2 regions of the Aliiglaciecola sp. NS0011-25 genome follow, and region 2 is predicted to be linked to the other one. Evidence: predicted binding sites of a transcription regulator. Region 2 holds the regulator's gene; the other holds the start of a gene.
The links. The regulator LexA, encoded in region 2, represses DNA repair genes until DNA is damaged. The targets are predictions, from matches to a motif close to TACTGTATNNNNATACAGTA.

Region 1 (3,777 bases), on a different contig from region 2:
CGCTTCTGGTTAACTGCAGCGTTACGCACTCTTTCAATCACTTCACCTCGCCGCGTATCGGGTAGCACAACTGTGGTGATTGGCGTGCGCCCTGGGGGTAGCTCATCAATTATCGAGGTATCAAGATCCGCATACGCTGTCATCGCTAAGGTTCGTGGAATAGGGGTTGCGGTCATAATCAGTTGATGGGGAAACGCCCCCTGTAGCTCGCCTTTCTCTCGTAACGCCAAACGCTGGTGCACACCAAATCTATGTTGTTCATCGACAATAACTAAGGCAAGTTTATGATACTCAACCGCTTCTTGGAAAACCGCATGAGTACCTATGAGCATATCAATCTGACCATTTTTCAGTTCAGTTAATACCGATTCTCTGGCTTTACCTTTTAACTTACCGGCCAGCCAACCAATTCGAATATTAAGCGGTGAAAGCCAATCACTAAAGTTATTGGCATGTTGTTCTGCCAGCAGCTCAGTGGGTGCCATCATTACCACTTGGAAACCTGCACCTATAGCAGACAAAGCTGCCATTGCCGCCACCAATGTTTTACCAGAGCCCACATCTCCCTGGACTAACCGCATCATTGGCGAGTCTTGTTGCATATCATGCTGAATTTCATCTACCACACGGGATTGCGCGTTGGTTGGAGTAAAGGGTAAGTTTCCTAAAAACTGGTCGATTAACGCTGTAGAAATCGGAATCGAAAAAGTTTGTTGGCGCTTACTTTGCTGGCGAACTTTTAAAACACTTAAATGGTGAGCTAGTAGTTCTTCGATGATCAAGCGTTGCTGAGCTGGATGTTTGCCTTCCTCTAATAGCGACAAGGCGACATCGGGAGGCGGCCTATGGACGAGCGATAGAGCATCTACTAGGCTAATTTGTGCCGCGTAAAGATTATCAGGCAGCAGTTCCGCTAGCCCACCCTGTTTTAGTTTGGTTAAGGCTTGCTCACTAAGGTTACGCAGCGTGATTTGCTTTACGCCTTCGGTGGTGGGGTACACTGGAGTAAGTGATTCTTCCAACTCGCTGACGGATTCATCACGTTTAACGCGATATTCAGGATGCATCATTTCTAAGCCGAATTTGCCTGCCCGCACTTCGCCGAAAGCACGAATCGTGGTGCCTTTTTCTAAACTGTTTTTTTGTGCTGCCGAGAAATGGAAAAAGCGTAAGGTAAGGGTGCCAGTATTGTCACTTACTCGCACCACCAACATCCGTTTTCGGCCAAATTGCACATCACAAGACATTACTTCCCCTTCAATGCTTGTGTGCAAAAAGGGCTGCAAATCGCCAATCGGGTAGATACGCGTGCGATCTTCGTAACGAAGGGGCAAATGGAACAGCATGTCCTGAATGGTAACTAACCCAATTTTTTCGAGCTTTTCAGCAACTTTGCTGCCTACACCTTTTAATTCGGTTAATTTTGTTATTGCCAGAGATTGCATCTGAGCCTTTTTATTCAGAACGAAACAACCTGTTATTTTGCCTTACAGCCAGCAGAATACAACTATTCTGAAGGCTAAAAATACAAAACCTTGGACAAAGCCGCTGCCCGCTGATATTTAAAGGCTTTTAACCTATCTAAAATACACGAAGTTTCACGCTTAAGATTGCTTTTAACATGAACACCGACCTGAAATTGGATAAAAACCAAGTCTATACTTAGTGCAATTATTCCGAACCAACTATACGAATTGACGGTATTGGTTCATAGTAAGTTTAGAAATTTGAAAATGTGAATTGATATGAACTTAGAAACCATTTCCACCCAAGCTGATCAATTATGGTTAGTTATTCTTAGCACTTTAACCAACCCAAATACTTATGCTCAAGTTTCCATAGTGCTGTTTGTCTACTTATTGGCTTTTTGGTTGGCTCGCAAAATACGAAATGCGGTAGGACTAACTCACTACGAACCAGACTCAAGCGCTCACCCTATGCGTAAACTCGCCTATCGAGTGGGTTATTTGGTTTGTCCATTGATTGCATTGATTACCTTAAAAGTGATTATCGAAACAGTCCACAATGCAGGCTTTTCAACATGGCTTTTGGATACAGCCTTGACCATTGCGGTTTTACTTTTCTATTACTCAATGATTCGCGTGTTGGTTGTAAATACTATCGCCGCGAAACTATTCAAGTGGGTGGGATTACCGATTTTACTGCTGCATTTAACCGGCTCACTTAGCACTGTTATTGTTGCACTGGAAGACATATCTCTTACCTTAGGTAACGTTAATATCACCGCATACGGCGTGGTAAGAGTGCTGATTTTCGGTGCAGTGCTATTTTGGCTTGGACGCGCATCTAATAGCTTTGGCAAAGACATCATTCGTAAACAAGAATCGATAGATATCCGCACTAGAGAAGTTTTTTCGAAACTCTTTGAGGTCGCGGTATTTTGTATTATTGCACTGTTATTGTTAAATGTGATGGGCATTAATCTAACTGCGCTTGCCGTGTTTGGTGGTGCCGTCGGTGTAGGGTTGGGTTTAGGTTTACAATCCATCGCTTCGAACTTTATTTCAGGCATTATCATTTTGCTAGATCGCTCGTTAACCGTTGGCGATTTTGTGGAAATGGATGACGGCAGTAAAGGATTCGTCCGTGAGTTCAGAATGCGATACACGGTTCTAGAAACCTACGACGGCAAAGACATTCTGGTACCCAATGAAAAATTCATTTCCAATTTAATGGTCAATTGGACTCATAAAGATCCTAAGCAGCGTTATCGAGTAGATTTTTCAGTGCCATACGCAACAGACATACGCTCGATGGTAGAGTTTATTAAAGTGGCGGTGGCCGAACACCCTTCTGTCATCAGCGGCCCGGACGTACCATTTGAAGAACGCCCAGATTGTGAAATTGATAGTTTCGGGGACTCTGGGGTAAACATGTTTGTGGAATTCTGGATGGAGGGCATTGATGATGGCAAAAATCGCGTTGGCGGGGATTTGATGTTAATAATCTTTGAAACCCTTAGAGAAAATGGCATTGAAATACCATTCCCTCAACGTGAAGTTCGGATCCTCAACGAAGAGACATTCAGTGTCAAAAGTTCAAATTAGAGAATAACTGAGCCCTGTTCAATTTTAATTGTTTGAAAGGGCTCACAGCTTAAGTAAGTAATTACAAACTTAGTTTGGCTGCTTGTAAAAGCAGCTCTGCAGAAGGTCTTACTTTAAAGTTTGGATTAACATAGTTGAATTTGATTAAGCCTGTTTTGTCGGTAATAAACACTGAAGGAGCCGGCAATACCGCGCGTTCACTGTCCGCATCTTCGGTTAACACTATGTTGTTTTTCTCTTTGTATTTAGATTTTGTTTCCGCAGGTACATAAAAACCAATTCCAAACCCTTTGATGGCCTGTAAACTTTCGTCTGATAACAACTGCACGGCAAATTCAGTTTCTAGTTTTTGCTCTTGTAAACGTGTTGGTGATTCGGGCGATATTGCTAATATTTGATAACCTAAATCAACCAAAGGTTGCTCGATATCTTTGAGCTCTGCTAATTGACGGCTGCAATAGGGACACCATCCCCCACGATAGAACAATATAATCGTCGGTTTTTGCATAATCATCGCCTGCAAACTAACCGGCGCACCAGTCGCGGTGCGCAGTGTCACATTGGGAATAGTTTGGCCATTTAATAAGGGAGTTACATCTTCAGGGGATTCCGCGATTAAAGTTCGGTCTAAGGCAAACAGCTGTGTTGCAAAAAGCGTAAGAAACAAGCCGATTAGGTAAGCGGATCGCATAGTAGGTTTCCTTTTAAA
Region 2 (3,777 bases):
GATTTTCTGCCTGGCGCGCGACCCCAAAAAACAGTAACCGGCACAATTTGTAAATCGAGATCTGCGTTGTCTTTGTGAAGTTGAAATAAATGGGTTAAATCTGCTGCTATTTTGGTTCCTTTGATCTTCCTACCAATAACAGATTGAGGTTGCTCAAGAAATACACTGGCGCTGTGTTCTTCTCCACCTATGAGAATTTTCTTGGTAGGGCTGGGTAAGTCCACTTTCTTAGTCGACATTTTAAGCGCAAGTTGGTCAGTAATAGAGTGAGTTCTGAGCAAATAAACTATAGGTTTACTTTTATCTATACCCAGCTCACTTTCAATGTCTGTTGGAATACTATTGACTTTGACCAGCCATTTTACGGGAAAAGCAAAAATCGAAAGCAGCAAATTATGCAGCCAATCCATATTATATAACACCTTGAGGTTTCGAAATCGTTAAAAGCATAGCATGAAGAACGGAATTCTGTTCATGTTTGCACACCAAAACACGCAGACTAACGACTCTTGAGTCGTACTGCTATTTTATATTGTTAGCGCATCTAAAGTCATCTTGTTTAGTAGCATTATCATATTTCAAATCAATTTCTATTAACTTCGCAATTGTCAGAAAATACTTCCGGTAATAAAAATATCCAATATGAGGTTTGGCTTAATATTTTGTCAGTTAGTTTTACACATCAAAGTAGTGATTTAAATTCATTCAATCTAACTTGCTGAAAAGTATTGAGTTTACATTTAGGCATAAAGTATGCTTACTTTTTGCACAGTTGCAGGATGTATCTATAAAAAGATTCAAAAATTGAGTTCCTAATAATGGAGAAAGGGTCAATGAATAAAAAAATGATAAAAAGTGTAAGTTCTTTGCTTTTAACAGGAGCGCTCGCATTTTCTTCTACTATTTCTAACGCAGCAGAGATTCTAGTAGTCGATGAGGGAGGTCGTTTATCCGGCGGTGGTTGGACAGACTTATTCCAAACTACTTTTGGCGATAATCTAACAGTGATTAATAGTTGGGGTGTTGCGCCAACGGATATGTCAGCCTATGATATTGTATGGGATGGCGGATTTTTATCTGATCCAGGGGCAGCCATCGGTCAAAATGTTATCGACTTCGTTAACGGCGGTGGTGGTTTCTACGGTCAAACTGAACGACCTTGCTGTGAAACTCATAATGATTGGGTACAAAATATTTTCTCAACGCTTACTGGTGATGTTGCGATGCAGTTTGGCGGTGCAGGTGATTCTACTTCAAGCGAAACAGGTACTTTCCTAACACCTGATACGACTATTCTGGTTGGACCTAACGATATTCGTAATACGACATTTGATATCGACGCACCTGGACAATTATTTGTATCAGATCCTTCTAAAGTGTTTGCAGCCCAAGTAGCTGCAGACGGTTTTAACATTGGTGTTGCTTATGCCACGTCTGATTTAGTAAACAATGCAGGTCGTATCGTAACGATCAGTGATATTGACTGGCTAACTGGAATTTCTACAGAAGAAGCGCTTGCTTTGGAAAATATTCGTTCGTTTTTATTAGCGGGTGAGTCACTTCCTCCTGGTTGTGGTCAAGACCCAACTTTGCCTGAATGTCAGAACCCAGGTGTACCTGTTCCTGAACCTTCAACATTAGGTGTGTTGGCTTTAGGACTATTCGGTTTGAGAATGGCTTCACGTAGAACATAATTAATTCGATATATTTGTTAGAATATAAGAGGTTACTTTTAAGTAGCCTCTTTTTTTGTATCAATTTAATTTATTCTTAGATTAAAACATCAATCAACAAACAAAGTTTGTTTTATCTTCGTAACTGTATATACTAACAGTTAAACTGTATAGAAAAACAGGCTGTTTATGCGTCCACTAACTCCACGACAAAGCGAAATTCTCGAATTAATTAAAGCCACTATGTTGGCTACAGGTATGCCACCTACCCGTGCTGAAATTGCGCGACAATTAGGTTTTAAATCAGCTAATGCGGCAGAAGAGCACTTAAAAGCTCTGGCGCGTAAGGGGGTCATTGAAATTCTACCTGGCACATCTAGAGGGATTAAACTTAATGTTCCCCTAGAAGATGATTTGGAAGAAGTTGGCTTACCTTTGATTGGCCGTGTTGCTGCGGGTGAACCTATACTGGCGGAAGAGCATGTTGAATGTCATTACAAAGTCGATCCTGATCTATTTAAACCCAGTGCCGATTTTTTGCTTAGAGTAAGCGGTATGAGTATGAAGGATATCGGCATTTTGGATGGTGACCTGCTGGCAGTTCATCGTACAACCGATGTTCACAATGGTCAGGTAGTTGTGGCAAGAGTCGATGAAGACGTTACTGTTAAACGTCTTGAAAAGCGTGGTAGAGAAGTGATTCTGCATGCTGAAAACGATGAATTTAACCCTATTAAAGTGGATCTAGCGTCGCAACCTTTTAATATTGAAGGTATTGCTGTGGGCGTTATTCGCAACGCTGATTGGATGTAATTACGCGGTTGATTGCAAAGTTCTTTAAAAAAGGTGACCTATTTGGTCACCTTTTTTATTATTTTGAATGTTAGTTTTCTAAAACTGCGAACCACGATTTCTCTATTTTGTATTCTGCCAGTGAATACATTTTCTGTTCAAAAAATATCCTAAAAAATCCATTTCAGAATGTCTAGTTATTCTCCGAGCGAGCATTTTTGTTTTTTGCGGATGGAAAATTACCGATTTTAATATCTTTAGTAACCAAAGCTATTTGCAATTGATATAAAAAATAACTTTTTTGCCTATTTTGATTGAAAATCAACCGGTTGTTTATAATTTTAACAAAAAACACTAGACGTTAGACTTTAGTTGAGTAATTCTTATACTAGTTTTTACAGCTTCATAACATTTAGATCCCAAGTCATTTACCATAGCTGAGTTTTTTGCGGTTGTTTACTCTGCTTTGCTCCTTTGGGAACGGCTTAAATCAACAGGAGGTGTTGAGTGAAAAAGATATGGTCCGGCATATTGGTAATACTGACCAGTCTAATTGCATTTACAGTATCTGCAGATTCGACTTCGACTGCTGATCAGTATCAATTGAATTTGCGCAAAGGCGCGACTGAAATCAGTGGACAAGTTTATGATCTGCACATGCTCATGTTTTTCATATGTGTAGTCATTGCAGTATTAGTGTTTGGTGTCATGTTTTGGAGCATGATTTTCCACCGTAAATCTCGCGGTGCTAAACCTGCTAACTTTCATGAGAGTGTAAAAGTTGAAATCGCTTGGACAATAATTCCTTTTATCATTCTTGTCGTAATGGCATTCCCAGCGGCTAAAACCTTGATTGCAATGGAAGATCCCGAAAACTCAGAAGTAACTGTTCTTGTTACTGGGTCTCAATGGAAATGGCATTACAAGTACATGGAAAACGACGTTGAATATTATTCTGTGATGGCAACTCAGCAAGAACAGATAAACAACAAGTTTGAAAAAGGCCATAACTACCTCTTAGAAGTTGATCGTCCTTTGGTTATTCCAACAGGCAAAAAGGTGCGTTTCTTGGTTACCTCGGATGATGTGATTCATTCTTGGTGGGTTCCTGACTTTGCCGTTAAAAAAGATGCTAATCCCGGTTTTATCAATGAAGCCTGGGCAAATGTGATTGAACCTGGTGTATACCGTGGTCAATGTGCAGAGCTTTGCGGGAAAGATCATGGATTCATGCCAATAGTTGTGGTCGCCAAAGAACCCGCTGAATATGAAGAATGGATAAACACTCAAGAAGAAATACAGCGCAAAGCGA

Region 1: recG (ATP-dependent DNA helicase RecG) is a predicted target of LexA. The motif match lies at 1,684-1,703, and genes of this name have one in related genera.

What each region holds. Positions count from the first base shown of each region.
Region 1 covers NZ_BAABWR010000022.1:17,269-21,045, forward strand. The annotation lists gene recG (ATP-dependent DNA helicase RecG) at 1-1,445, opposite strand, end outside; gene ABWV72_RS17335 (mechanosensitive ion channel family protein) at 1,746-3,068, shown strand; gene ABWV72_RS17340 (peroxiredoxin-like family protein) at 3,130-3,759, opposite strand.
Region 2 covers NZ_BAABWR010000005.1:33,258-37,034, forward strand. The annotation lists gene plsB (glycerol-3-phosphate 1-O-acyltransferase PlsB) at 1-410, opposite strand, end outside; gene ABWV72_RS05700 (PEP-CTERM sorting domain-containing protein) at 834-1,694, shown strand; gene lexA (transcriptional repressor LexA) at 1,863-2,486, shown strand; gene coxB (cytochrome c oxidase subunit II) at 2,973-3,777, shown strand, end outside.